Regions from separate parts of the Clostridium nitrophenolicum genome, predicted to be linked through region 1. Evidence: predicted binding sites of a transcription regulator. Region 1 holds the regulator's gene; the other holds the start of a gene.
The links. Region 1 encodes Rex, which represses fermentation and respiration genes when NADH is low (regulators of the CRP and FNR family bind a similar motif). Its sites were predicted from a motif close to ATTGTTAANNNNTTAACAAT; they were not measured.

Region 1 (7,647 bases):
TGAAGAGTATATGCTTTTAATTGTACTTCATAATTTTTCTGTTTTAAATCAATATAAGAAGTATAATTACCATTATAACAGTTTACATGTCCGTGTATTAATTCGAAAGTTTTATTTGTTATGGCATCTAAAAAGTATCTATCATGAGATATTATGATTATGGTTCCTTTGTATGCATTTAAGTATTCCTCTAACCATTCAATAGCATCTAAATCAAGGTGATTTGTAGGCTCATCTAATAATAAGATATCAGGTTTTATTAAAAGAAGTTTACAAAGAGCAACTCTAGTTTTTTGTCCTCCGCTTAAGACTTCTATAGGCTTATTATAATCCTGTTCTGTAAAGCCGAGACCTTTTAATACCTTACTTATTTCAGCTTTGTAAGTATATCCACCTCTATTTTGATAAAGCTCTGAGGAGGTGGTGTAATCTTTAATTATCTTATTATGATATTCTTCTTTACTAGAGTCATAAGGTTCATTCATTAATAACTCAAGCTTCTCTAATTTATTTTCTAAATTTATTAGATCCTCGAAAACAGTAAGAAGCTCACCATATATAGTGCTTGAAAAATCTAATGAAAGATGTTGAGATAAATATCCTAAAGTTTTATTTTTATCTATAAATAATTCTCCATTATCATAATCAATTTGATTAGTGATAATTTTGAAAAGTGTAGACTTTCCTGCACCGTTTGGTCCTATTAATCCAACTCTTTCGCCCTCATTTATGTTGAAAGTAACATTTTCAAGTATGACATCTATTCCAAATCCTTTATTAATATCTTTACAACTTAAAACTACCATAAGTTCACCTTCCTTAACCATTAATATTTTACTATGGTTGAAGATTTTTTTGTAGATTAATTTTGATAATTTAACACAATAATTAAATATAATAGCTTTGCATAAGAATTATTTACTAATTAAAAATTTATATTAAAAAATTTGATAGCAAAAAGAATGAGAAAAAGACAATAATAGATAGTAATAAATAAAAAATATACTATTGACATATTATATAATTAAATAATACTATAAAAAGTGGGATGAAGTAATAGTTAAATGATAAAATATAAACAATGTGTTTAGGAATTATATTAATTTGTGGTATACAAGTGGAGGTGCAGAATGGATAAGAAAAAAAATATATCAATGGCTGTAATAAAAAGATTACCTAAGTATCATAGATACCTAGCAGAATTAATGAGAAATGATGTTGATAGAATATCTTCAAAAGAGTTAAGTGAAAAAATAGGCTTTACAGCCTCACAAATAAGACAGGATTTAAATTGTTTTGGAGATTTCGGACAACAAGGTTACGGCTATAATGTTAGTGAATTATATAACCAAATAAGTGGAATATTGGGACTTACTAAGGAATATAAAACAGTAATAGTAGGAGCTGGAAATATAGGTCAAGCAATAGCAAACTATTCGCAATTTGAAAAATTAGGGTTTACGTTAAATGGGATTTTTGATATTAATCCTAAGCTTATGGGACTAAAAATAAGAGATATAGAAATACAGGATATAGATTATCTAGGTGATTATTTAAAAGAAAATCCAACAGATATAGGAATAATATGTGTTCCAAATAATAATGCTCAAAAAATTTGTGAAACTTTTGTTAAAAATGGCGTTAAGGGAATATGGAACTTTGCCCCGATTGACTTAGTTGTTCCAGAAACCGTGAAGGTTGAAAACGTACACCTTAGCGATAGTTTACTTACACTTAGTTGTTTGCTAAATGACATAGAATAAATAAAAAAAATATAAAATTTAAATTTATAAATATCAGAAATTAGCATAATTATACGCTAATTTTCTGCATATTTGTAAATTTGATATTGAAATGCATAATACTGGAAGTGTATAATGGTAATTGAGGTATATACTTTAATTATTTTTTGTAAACGTTTGTTATAATATTAACAAAAAGTTTATTTATAATTAAAGTAGATTTGAAGACCGTTAAATCATGGGGGGGATTATATAAGTGAATATAGTAGTTTGTTTGAAGCAGCTGTCAGACACAATGGAAGTAAAAATAGATTCAAAAACTGGGATTGCTATAAAGAGATGTGGGTTACCTATAATCAATTCACAGAGTGAAAGCATACTAGAGAAAGCATTAGAATTGAAAAGAGATAGAGGAGCTAAAGTTACAGTAATATGTATGGAAACTCTCCATTCGGAAACGGTGTTAGAGGAAGCAATAGCTATGGGCGCAGATGAAGGCATACTCATATCAGATAAAAGCTTAGCTGGAGCAGGAGAAGTATCTATATCAAGTATATTAGCTGCAAAAATAAAAAAATTAAATTATGATATATTATTTATTTCAAAACAGGTTATAGAAGATAGTGATGAAGAAATTGCCACGGAAATAACCAGGTATTTAGGGACTCCAAGAATTATTTTTAGAGAAACAATAGACTTTAAAGATGCAGAGTTGGCTTAGATTTTTTCTTGAAAAAATTATAAATTTAATACATTAAATTCCCTCAATTTCAGATTTTTATATAAATTTATACAAATTATCGATTAGTTATACAAAAATAAATTTAATATGTTATAATTAAGTGGGGATGAGAGTGCGATTAATATATTAAACATATTTTACGGAGGGGAATAGAAATGTACAAAATTGTAGACAAAAGATTATTGGCGCCAAACATTTATCTAATGGATGTAGAAGCTCCAAGAGTTGCGAAATCATGTTATCCTGGACAATTTGTTATAGTAAAAATGGATGAAAGAGGAGAGAGAGTACCTCTAACAATCTGCGATTATGATGCAAAAAAGGGAACTGTAACTATAGTATTCCAAACACTTGGTGATTCTACTAAGAGAATGGCTGAATATGAAAAAGGTCAAAATTTTACAGATTTTGTAGGGCCATTAGGACAAGCATCAGATCTTGTTCATGAAGATATAGAAGAATTAAAGAAAAAGAATATAATCTTTATAGCTGGCGGTGTAGGTACAGCACCAGTGTATCCACAAGTTAAATGGCTCCATGAAAATGGAATCGATGTAGACGTTATCGTTGGATCTAAATCAAAGGAATATTTATTACTTGAAAAAGAAATGATGGCTGTATGTAAACATTTATATGTTGCTACAGATGATGGAAGCTATGGATATAAGGGACTTGTTACAAACCTATTAAAAGAACTTATAGATAATGAAGGTAAGAAATATGATCACGTGGTAGCTATAGGACCGATGATCATGATGAAATTTGTTGCTAAGCTTACAAAAGAGTATGGAATTAAGACTGTAGTAAGCTTAAATCCAATAATGGTTGATGGAACAGGAATGTGTGGTGCTTGTAGAGTAACAATTGGCGACGAAGTAAAATTTGCTTGTGTTGATGGACCAGAATTTGACGGACATCTAGTAAATTTTGATGAAGCAATGAGAAGACAAGCTATGTATAAGAGTGAAGAAGGAAGAAAAATTTTAAGAGAAGTAGAAGGCGACACTCATCATGGAAAAGGCTGCGGATGCGGAGGTGACAAATAATGGACAGAATGAAAAGGATACCAATAAAAGAACAAGATGCAAAAGAAAGAAGCACTAATTTTGCTGAAGTTTGTTTAGGATACACTAACGAAGAGGCAATGGAAGAAGCATCAAGATGCTTAAATTGTAAAAATCCTAAATGTGTAGGAGACTGTCCTGTAACAATAAGCATCCCAGAGTTTATATCAAAGGTTAAGGAAGGAAACTTTGAAGAAGCGGCTAAAATTATAGCTAAATCAAGTGCACTTCCAGCAGTATGCGGAAGAGTATGTCCACAGGAATCTCAATGTGAAGGAAAATGTGTACTTGGTATAAAGGGAGATGCTGTAGCTATAGGTAAGCTTGAAAGATTTGTTGCTGATTGGTCAAGAGAAAACAATATAGACTTATCCGAAACAAAGCCTAAGAACGGTAAAAAGATTGCTGTAATAGGAAGTGGTCCTGCAGGACTTACTTGTGCAGGAGACCTTGCAAAGCTAGGATATGAAGTAACTATATTCGAAGCACTACATGAAGCAGGTGGAGTTTTAGTTTATGGAATTCCAGAATTCAGACTTCCTAAAGAAACAGTTGTTAAACACGAAGTTGAGAATGTTAAAAAGTTAGGCGTTAAGATAGAGACTAACGTTATAGTTGGTAGAACTGTTACAATAGATCAACTTGTAGAGGAAGAAGGCTTTGATGCAGTATTCATTGGATCAGGTGCAGGACTTCCTAAGTTTATGGGAATACCAGGAGAAAACTTAAATGGAGTATTCTCAGCAAACGAATTCCTAACAAGAAATAATCTAATGAAAGCATTCAAAGAAGATTATGATACACCTATAAGAGTAGGTCAAAAGGTAGCTGTAGTTGGCGGCGGAAACGTTGCTATGGATGCTGCTAGAACCGCATTAAGACTTGGAGCAGAGGTTCATATAGTTTATAGAAGATCAGAATCAGAACTTCCAGCAAGAGTTGAAGAAGTACATCATGCAAAAGAAGAAGGTGTAATACTAGACATTCTTACAAATCCTACAGAAATCATAGGTGATGAAAATGGATGGGTTAAAGGCATGAAGTGTGTAAGAATGGAACTAGGTGAACCAGATGCATCAGGAAGAAGAAAACCTGTTGTTGTAGAAGGTTCAGAATTCATAATGGACGTAGATACAGTAATTATGTCCCTTGGAACATCACCAAATCCATTAATATCTTCAACTACAAAGGGCTTAGAAATAAATAAATATAAGTGTATAGTAGCAGAAGAAGAAACTGGTCTTACATCAAGAGCAGGAGTATATGCTGGAGGAGATGCCGTAACAGGAGCTGCTACAGTTATACTTGCTATGGGAGCAGGTAAAAAAGCTGCTAATGCTATTGATGAATTCTTAAATAAAAAGTAAATTGTGTTAATATGAAATTTACAATGCTGTATTAGCTTTAAGACTAATACGGCATTTTTTTATATGATTTGAGCAATGATTATTAAATAATATTTATTTCATGATAGGAAAAATTGTTGTAAAATGTATAATATAAAGTAAAAAAATTGGAGGTAGAGATATGTTAGTAGAAAAGGTAAAAAAATACTACGGAGAGGAATATGATTTGAATTGTGCGGAAACCATAATATATGCAGCTAATGAGGAATATAATTTGGAATTGGACAAAAAGACTTTAAAGACAATGGCTGCTTTTGGTGGCGGTATGGCAATTGAAAGCGTATGTGGTGTAATTACTGGTTCTTTGGCTGTATTAGGGATACTCTTTACTAAAGAAAGAGCTCATGAAAGTGATAGAATTAAAGAGCTCACAAAAGAATTTTTTAATAAATTCGAAGAGAAGTTCGGAACAAACAGCTGCAATAAACTGAAAGAAGGATACAGAACTGAGGAAAGTAGATGCAGTGTCATGTTGTATTCAGCAGCAGAAATATTAGACGAAATAATTATAAGAGAGAGAGCAGAATAACTCTCCGTGTGTGGGAGGCAATAGTATGGATTTTAACTACATAGAAACTTTTGAAAATAGTATAGTAATAAAAGGTGTTAGGAATTTTGAGCTGGATCATATATTTGAATGTGGGCAGTGCTTTAGATGGAATAGGCAAGAGAATGGCAACTATATAGGAGTGGCTTTCGGTAGAGTAATAGAAGTAGAAAAAAAAGGCGAAGATGTTATAATATTTAATACAACTGAAGATGAATTTAATAGTATATGGAGTAATTATTTTGATTTATACAGAGATTATTCAGAGATAAAGAATGTACTAAGTAAGGATTCTATCCTAGAAAAGTCAGTAGAGTTTGGACATGGAATTAGAATACTTAGGCAGGACCCCTTTGAACTGATAGTTTCATTTATTATATCGGCAAATAATAGAATACCTATGATTAAGAGAGCAATAGAAAAGATAAGTCAAAAGTGGGGTAATGAATTAGAATACAAAGGGAAAAAATACTTAGCATTTCCTACGATAGAGCAGCTTAATAAAGCAACAGAAGAAGAGTTAGAGAAATGTGGCACAGGTTTTAGAGCGAAGTATATAAAGAATACAGTAGATAATATTTATGCTAACACAATAAAGAAAGATCAATACGATGAAAAGTATGATATTGATTGGATAAAATCCCAGGAAGATGATATATGCCACAAGGAACTGCAAAAATTTATGGGAATTGGACCTAAAGTTGCTGATTGTATAATGCTGTTTTCGATGCAGAAATACTCAGCATTTCCTGTTGACGTATGGGTAAAAAGGGCAATGCATTATTTCTATTTAGCCCCAGATGTGTCTCTAAAAAAGATAAGAGAATTTGGTATTAATAAGTTTGGAGAGTTATCAGGATTTGCGCAACAATATTTATTTTATTATGCTAGGGAAAACCACATAAATATTGATTAGTTGATTGTAGGATTTTATGAACCGAAAATTAGCTTATACACTAGAACATACTGCTAATACTTAAATTTAAAATACATGATTTTTAGTTGAGAGTTGAAAATTGCCAACTCTCAACTATTTATTTGCTCTCTTCTTCTATAAAAATTACTAACTTAGATTATAGTGTAAATTAACTTGTAAGTTATTTTATTTATAATTTTAAACAGTTTATATTTAAGTATTCTAAGTGTATAAATATTTTATAAAAATTTTTAATGTTTTGCCATTAAAAAACTGTTACATATTTTAAAATAATCTGTTATAATGTATAAGGGCTTGAATAAAGCTGATAAAGCTAACTGTATTATAAAATTAATTTTATAATTTAAATTCGTCATTGTAATATATTGATATATTTTTACAGGAGGGATATAGAAATGATAGCGTTTGAAACTCAATTAAAAAAGCTTAAATACTTAGTATTAAAAGAAGTAGCTTGTATGGCTAAAGAAAATAGAATAAATAAAGAAGAATTAGAAAAGGTTCCTTTTGCCATTGTACCAGGAGAAAAGGCTCAATACAGATGTTGTGTTTATAAAGAAAGAGCAATTGTTTATGAAAGAGCAACCTTAGCTTCGGGATTTATACCAAATAAAGGTGTTGAATCAGAAATAACTGAAATTAAAGATGATGGACAAATGTTATATGTATTATCAGCAGCTTGTGATAAGTGTCCTATTGATAAGTATACTATAACAGAAGCCTGCAGAGGATGTATTGAGCATAAATGCATGGAAGTATGTCCAGCTGATGCTGTAACTAGAGTTGCTGGAAGAGCATATATAAATCAAGAACTTTGTAAAGAATGTGGAATGTGTAAAAAAGTATGTCCATATAATGCTGTTGCGGAAGTAATGAGACCATGTAAGAGATCTTGTCCTACTGGTGCATTGGATATTAACCCTTCAAATAAAATAGCTGTTATAGAAAAAGAGGAATGTATAAATTGTGGTGCATGTATGGGAGCATGTCCTTTTGGAGCTATATCTGATAGAAGTTACATTACCAACGTAGTTAAATTGCTATCAGAAAAAAAGAAGGTATATGCAGTAGTAGCACCAGCTATAACAGGGCAATTTGGGCCTAAGATAACAGTTGGACAAATAAAAGAAGCTTTTAAGCAAGTAGGCTTTTTTGATATGGTTGAAGCAGCTTGTGGAGCAGATGCTGTAACTGTTCATGAGTCAAATG
Region 2 (7,647 bases), 1.7 Mb from region 1:
TTAAAGAAAGAAATTGATTTAAAAGAAATTGACTACATAATTGCAAATCATTCTGAGCCTGATCACAGCGGAGCACTTCCAGAATTGCTTAAAGAAATACCTAATGTTCCTATTTACTGCACTAAAAATGGTGCTAAATTACTTAAAGGACATTATCATGAAGACTGGAACTTCGTTGAGGTTAAAACTGGAGACACATTAGAAATTGGAGAAAATAAATTAATATTTGTTGAAGCAAGAATGCTTCATTGGCCAGACAGTATGTTTACATATCTAACCGGTGAAAACATATTATTCAGTAACGATGCCTTCGGCCAACATTATGCTTCAGAGCTTATGTATAATGATTATGTTGATAATGCTGAGTTGTATCAGGAAGTAATAAAATATTATGCGAACATTTTAACTCCATTCAGCACACTTGTGGAAAAGAAAATAGATGAGGTACTTAGTTTGAATTTGCCTGTTAACATGATTTGTCCTAGTCATGGTATCATTTGGAGAGACAATCCACTTCAAATTGTTAATAAATATCTAGAATATGCAAGAAATTATCAGGAAAATCAAGTTACTATTATATATGACAGCATGTGGAATGCTACAAGAAGAATGGCTGAGATGATAGCTGAGGGGATAAAATCCGCTAATAGTGACATAGCTATTAAGATATTTAATTCTTCAAAATCTGATAAAAATGATATTATCACTGAAGTTTTTAAATCTAAAGCTATATTGGTAGGTTCTTCAACAATAAATAAAGGAATACTTTCTTCAACAGCTGGAATTTTAGAAATGATAAAGGGGCTTAGTTTTAAAAATAAGAAAGCAGCAGCTTTTGGAAGTTACGGGTGGGGTGGAGAATCAGTAAAGATGATTACTGAAGAACTCAATAAAGCTGGTTTAGAAGTAGTAAATGAAGGTATAAGAGAATTATGGTATCCAGGCGATGAGGAAGCACAGAGATGTAAGGCTTTCGGAGAAAATTTTGCAAATACATTATAGAATCCAAAACTATAGGAGGATGTGATAAAGTTCACTTTCGAGTTAGTTTACCTATAGCTGTAGAAATAAAAAAGATGTGCTGCTGCACATCTTTTTTTTGTCAAGTTGTATCTTGGAAAGTGAAATATCTTCGTATATTTCCGTCAGTTTACGGTAGTATTTTTAACAATGAATATAAGAATATTGTTTTAATTCGGTATTTTAAAACATATCAAATGGATGTATTTTAAATTTAGAGTTATATATTTAAATTATGCATAAAATATAATGTTAAACACTTTAAAAAATTGTTAACATTTAGTATAATTTTTATATGAGGTAGTTATGTTTTTGATCAATATAATAATTTGCTGAATTTTGTATTAATCTAACTATGTTAAATAATATACGATAAATTAAATTATAAAAAACTAAAAGCTTCATAAAATAAAAACTTCAAATTTGCAATGAATTAATAACTTAAGAGGAGGCACTATATGAAAATAAAAAGTAAATTTATAATACTTTTCACTAGTTTTGCAATAATACCCTTAATTATAGGTGGAATTCTAATATATTTTATAAATAGTAAAATAAATATTGAAGATGCAAAGAATACTCTTATAAATCAAGAAAAGGCTGTAAAAATGTCATTAGAAAATTTGGAATCTATAATGGAGAAAATAGGGAATGAAATGTCTTATTCTAAAAACACTATAGACTATTTGAATGATCTAAATACAGGCAAATTAAATCCAACATTAGAAGCATCAATTATAAGTGAATTTAAAAGATACCAAAGTCATTACGGATTTTATGAAAATATAGCATTAATTAGCAAAGATGGTGTAGGGATATTGGACGCTACTGGAACATTAGCAGGAAAAGATTTAAGTAGCATGAATTACTTTACAGAGGTTAAAAAACAAAAAAGAACTTATGTTAGTCAAGTAAAGGAAAGTATCACAACTAAAAAACCCATTTTTGTTATATCAGAACCTGTATTAGACAATAGCGGTGAATTGATAGGAGTAATAATTCAAACAGTAGATTTAAAATTATTGTCCAAGCAATATATTGCCAATAATAAAATTGGGGAAACAGGATATTTGTATATACTTCAAAATGATGGTACGACTGTAGCACATCCAATAGAAGATGAACTACTTAAGAAGTCTGTTGCAAATACGGATTTTGGTAAAAAAATAATTTCAACGAAAAAAGGCATAATTCAATATAACTATAATGGAGTAGAAAAGCTATCAGCCTATGATTACAATGAAAGCTTAGGTTGGATCTTTGTAGCTACTGTACCGACAAGTGAACTTACTAAGTCTAATATAACTATAGTAAAAGTGTTATTATTAATAGCTCTTATCGGAGGAATTTTATCAGTGCTATTGGCAATGTTCATTGGCAAAAATGTATCGAAACCAATAGAAAAAGTTTCACAATCCATGGATGAAATAGCTCAAGGGGATTTTACCATTAGAGTAAATAGTATAGGTAAAGATGAAATAGCAAATATGTCAAATAAGTTAAATGACACATTAAATACTATTGGCGAATCTTTAGGTTTAGTGAAAAATGCATCTTTGCAGCTTGGAGAATCGGCATCAACTCTTTCTACTATATCGGAGGAGATGGTAGCATCAGCTAGTGAGGTCTCCTGTTCTATACAGGAGGTGTCGCAAAGTGCAGCATCTCAAGCAGGTGAAATATCAGATGTTGTAAGTTCTTTAATGACTTTAACAGAAGAAATCGATATAGTTAGTAAAAAGCTTGCTGAGGTAAGAGAAAGTGTAAAAGATACTGAAATTAAGGCCGTAGAAGGCGAAAGCAAGATTTATGAGTTAATTAATATTATTGTAGCAATAAAACAATCCTATGATGTAGTACTTCAAAAAGTTAGCGGGTTATCTACTACAGTTTTTGAAATAGGCAAAATAACGGATATTATAAGTAATATATCTGAACAGACAAATCTTTTAGCGCTAAATGCTTCAATTGAAGCTGCAAGAGCAGGAGAACGCGGGAAAGGTTTTACAGTAGTTGCAGAAGAAGTAAGAAAGTTAGCTGAAGAGTCGAGCAGCTCATCAAAAAGAATAATAGATTTAGTGAAATCTATAACAGATGAAACTCAAGAAGTCATTGAAAATTCCAATAAAGTTGGAGAATTACTTGAGGATCAAGCAGTAACTGCTAATGATACAATAATATCTTTTGGAGACATTATTTCTTCCATGAAAGACGTTCCGAAATCAATAGAAGAAACAGCGAATACTCTAAGTGATACAATAGATGGAAACAAGGTAGCTTTAGAAAAAATTCAAAGGATATCCTCAGCAGCACAAGATATTTCAGCTGCTTCAGAAGAAATATCCTCTTCTTCAGAAGAATTATTAACCTCTTCTAATGAAGTATCACGTATGGCAGATAGAGTAGACAAAGATTCCGAAGAGCTTAGGGAGAAAACAAACTTATTTAAGGTTGAATAAAATAAAAAGATCATTAAAAGGTAATTGAAAAGTACTTTTTAATGGTCTTTTTATTTTTTGTTTTTAAGCAGGCATACAAAATCTTAAGCAGGCATCCAAAATCTATGATTTTGAGATAGTCGCTTACACAGAGTGCTGATTTTGATATGATCGGTTAAGTAGCGAACCCAAATCTGTGATTTGGAGTGAGTCACTTACTCAGCGAGTACTCATTCGACAATAGGAGAAGGAGTTTCATAAATAATATATATTTATGTGCAAAAAAGTATTGTTACTTTTTTAACCTATTTTTGATAGAACTCCAAATTTAGCTAAAATTTCTTTAAATAATAATGTAAATGTGAGCAAATTAATGAAAAGTAAAGTTAATTAAGTGTAACTCGGTACTCAATAAAATTGACATATAAGTAGTTTATTGATATAAATAATATAGCACATTTCGTTAATGTGTTATATATAATGTACTAAATAATAATATTATTGCATAAAATAATATTAAATAATATATTTATGATACATAAGTAATAAATTACTTTTTAGGAGGAGAGTTTATGTCTATAAATATTGCTATTAACGGTTTTGGAAGAATAGGAAGAGCGGTATTGAGAATTGCTCAAGAAAGAATGGATGAGGATGTAAGGATAGTTGCTATAAATGCTAGAGCAGATAGTAAAACTTTAGCACACTTATTTAAATATGATTCTTGCTATGGAAGATTTAACGGAACTGTTGAAACTACAGATAATTCCATGATTATAAATGGTAATGAAATAAAGATATTAAATGTAAATGATCCTGAAAATCTACCTTGGGAAAAACTTAATGTTGATATAGTTATAGAGTCAACAGGAATATTTAAAGATAAAGAAAAGTTAATGAAGCACGTTAGAGCTGGAGCTAAGAAGGTAATTATAACTGCGCCAGCAAAAGGTGAAGATATAACTGTAGTTATGGGAGTTAATGAAAAGGATCTAGATGCTGAAAAGCACGTTGTTATATCAAATGCATCTTGTACTACAAACTGTTTAGCTCCTTTTGCTAAGGTTTTAGATGATAAGTTTGGAATAGTTAAAGGTTTAATGACTACTATACATTCATATACAAACGATCAGAGAATTTTGGACAAAACTCATAAGGACTTAAGAAGAGCTAGATCAGCTGGAGAATCTATAATTCCGACTACTACAGGTGCTGCAAAGGCTGTTGAAAAAGTATTACCAAACCTTAAAGGTAAGCTAAATGGATTTTCAGTTAGAATACCAACACCAACAGTGTCACTTACAGACTTAGTTTGTGAGCTTTCAAAATCTGTTACTGTTGAGGAAGTCAATAATGCCTTTAAGGAAGCAGCAGAAGGATACATGGAAGGAATATTAGGATATTCTGAAGAACCGCTTGTATCAATAGATTATAAAGGTGATGATAGATCATCAATAGTAGATGGACTTTCAACTATGGTTATCAGTGAAAACATGATAAAGGTTGTATCATGGTATGATAACGAGTGGGGATATTCCACTAGAACTGTTGATTTAGTAAATTATACAGCAAACTTAATGAAACAACAAAGCGAATGCAGTGTTATGATGGCAGCTAATCAATAAAAGTTGTTGGTTTCCCAAGGGGAAACCTCAACTTTTTTTATTCCATCATTATACATATATACTATAAAAAAGAATATAATAGTAATTGTATAAGCTTTTTTAAATTTAATCATATTTTTTAGAAGGAAAAGAAGCAAAAATGTAGAAATTATTAATTAGGTTCAATATTTGAAAACAACAGTTTAGGGGGTAATTATATGGCGGATTTAAGTGTAAATCTACGCGGCATTAAATTGAAAAACCCAGTTATGCCAGCTTCGGGACCACAGGTTAGAGATGCTAAACATATGATGGAGTGCGTACGACAGGGAGTTGGAGCTGTAGTAACAAAAACTATATCTGAAATACCTGCCAAGATTCCGAAACCTTTTCTTCAAGAAACAAAGCATGGAGCATTTTTATATAGTGAATTATGGTCAGAAATTCCTGTTGAGCAGTGGGTACAAAAAGAATATAAATTGTGTAAAGATTGTGGTGTACCTTTTATCATAAGCTTAGGATATACAGCGGAAGATATAGAAAAATTAGCACCTTTGGTTGCTCCGTATGCAGATATAATTGAAATATCAACTCACTATATGGAACAAGACATAGAACCTGTAATAAAATCTATGCAGGCAGCAAGAAAGTTTGATAAGCCTGTTTATATAAAAATAAATCCAGGTATAACTAAAATAGGTTGGTATGTAAAGAGATTGGTAGAAGAAGGGGCAGATGGATTTGTAGCAGTAAATTCTTTAGGACCTTGTCTCCATATAGATGTAGAAACAGGACTTCCTTATCTAGGGAATGAAAAGGGATATGGATGGCTATCTGGTAAAGCCTTAAACCCAATAGCATTAAGATATGTATACTCTATATCGAATTCTGTTAAAGTTCCTGTAATAGGAGTAGGAGGAGTTTCTAGTGGAGAAGATGTAGTTGCAATGATAATGGCTGGAGCATCTGCAGTTCAGCTTTGTACAGCAGCTATACTAGAAGGACCAGAAGTATATTCTAGAATAATTAAGGAATTAGATGAATGGCTTGATAAGCATAATTATAACAGCTTAGATGAAATAAGAGGATTAACTGCAATAAAAATGAAGGAACGAAAGATTAACAAAGAACCTGGTTTACTACAGGTAAACAAAGAAAAGTGCACATCCTGTGGCAAATGTGTTAAAAGCTGTTCTTATAGTGCAATAACTATTGAGGATAAAGCCCATATAGATCAGAATAAGTGTTTTGGATGTGGTCTTTGCTTAACAAAATGTAACGATGCAGCTATAAATTATATAAAGTAATAATAAGTAATAAAAAACTTGTGACGCAAGATAAAAATTTTGCGTCACATTTTTATAGGAAAAGTAACTTTCAGCCTAGTGCCCTTTACATGAAGTTATCCTATAAAGACATGTATTTTACATTTACACCTTCAACGTCAAGAAGCTCTTTTTCCAGCTCTTTAACTTTATTTTCATCAGAATTAATATGTAAGAGTATAAGACCCCGTTCTGAGCAAAAATCTGTTGATGTTTCATGAAGCCCAATTCTTGTTTTGATAATACAGCCATGTTTTGTCAGCACTGTCTGAACTTGTGGCGCATGATCACTTCTTGGATCAATGGTTAATGCCATAATAGTTGTTTCCATAACTAACATCTCCTTTAAAACAATTATTCGTATTTCTCAACTTAGTATAACCTTATAAAGGAAAATAAATATATAAATCATGAAAAAATTATTATTAATTTTTAACTTTTTAAATTAATATGGGAAAACATGCATATACATTTAGTGAAACAGGAAAATATGCTAACCTTTTAAGTTAGATATAAAGGAGATGTTTTATGGCTTCAATTAATTTTGAATTAAGTGAGTTGGTGGACATTTTCACTAAAGGAGTTAAAATACCTGATCAGATAAAACAAATTTGCTGTGAACGTAACAAAATAAAAGTTACAATTTCTCCAGGAATGTTGGCACCTAATTTTAATTTATTTTTAACATATGATAAATTCTACAAAGGGAAGATTGTATTTAAGGTTTCTTCTAAAGGTTCAACAGATTTAGTAATTTCTCTGCTAGATAAATTGGGATTTAGTATAAGTGGAAACCTATGTGAATTTAATGCAAAACATTTTACTGTAGACATAAATGATTATCTAAAGGATAAGTTCAGTTTCATAGAGGTTAAGGACATTATTAATAATAACAGTAAATTTAGCATAATACTTAAACATAATTCTTAAAACCCTTCACTAAGAATGACACAAAGTTTTTAAATCTACCTTCAGCTTTGAAAACATAGCCCGACCTATAAGCTAACTTTCTAGTTAGGTTTCTTATAGAATAAAAATAAAGAGGTAGATGTAATCAATACATCTACCTCTTACTACTAACACTAAATGTATTAATAGCTTCCGGAAAGAATAATGTGGATTAAGTGGTATAAAATAAAGGTTCTCACAAACCTAAAATATTCTTTATACCGCCACTTTAAACCTTCCTTATGCTACTTAGTGTATCCAGCTGATATCTTATTATTCAAGACTTATTTAGTGGCTAAATGGCACTAATGT

Region 2: the regulator Rex is predicted to act here: its motif matches at 3,747-3,766, upstream of gap (type I glyceraldehyde-3-phosphate dehydrogenase).

Annotation. Positions count from the first base shown of each region.
Region 1 is NZ_AP042469.1:5,164,481-5,172,127, reverse strand. It holds gene abc-f (ribosomal protection-like ABC-F family protein) at 1-806, opposite strand, end outside; gene ACZ5N4_RS24570 (redox-sensing transcriptional repressor Rex) at 1,131-1,763, shown strand; gene ACZ5N4_RS24565 (adenine nucleotide alpha hydrolase family protein) at 1,999-2,463, shown strand; gene ACZ5N4_RS24560 (sulfide/dihydroorotate dehydrogenase-like FAD/NAD-binding protein) at 2,640-3,530, shown strand; gene gltA (NADPH-dependent glutamate synthase) at 3,530-4,915, shown strand; gene ACZ5N4_RS24550 (C-GCAxxG-C-C family (seleno)protein) at 5,076-5,483, shown strand; gene ACZ5N4_RS24545 (DNA-3-methyladenine glycosylase family protein) at 5,509-6,417, shown strand; gene ACZ5N4_RS24540 (4Fe-4S dicluster domain-containing protein) at 6,834-7,647, shown strand, end outside.
Region 2 is NZ_AP042469.1:3,454,540-3,462,186, reverse strand. It holds gene ACZ5N4_RS16540 (anaerobic nitric oxide reductase flavorubredoxin) at 1-1,002, shown strand, start outside; gene ACZ5N4_RS16535 (methyl-accepting chemotaxis protein) at 1,479-3,479, shown strand; gene gap (type I glyceraldehyde-3-phosphate dehydrogenase) at 4,031-5,083, shown strand; gene ACZ5N4_RS16525 (4Fe-4S dicluster domain-containing protein) at 5,281-6,369, shown strand; gene ACZ5N4_RS16520 (CPF_0552 family protein) at 6,470-6,703, opposite strand; gene ACZ5N4_RS16515 (hypothetical protein) at 6,916-7,317, shown strand.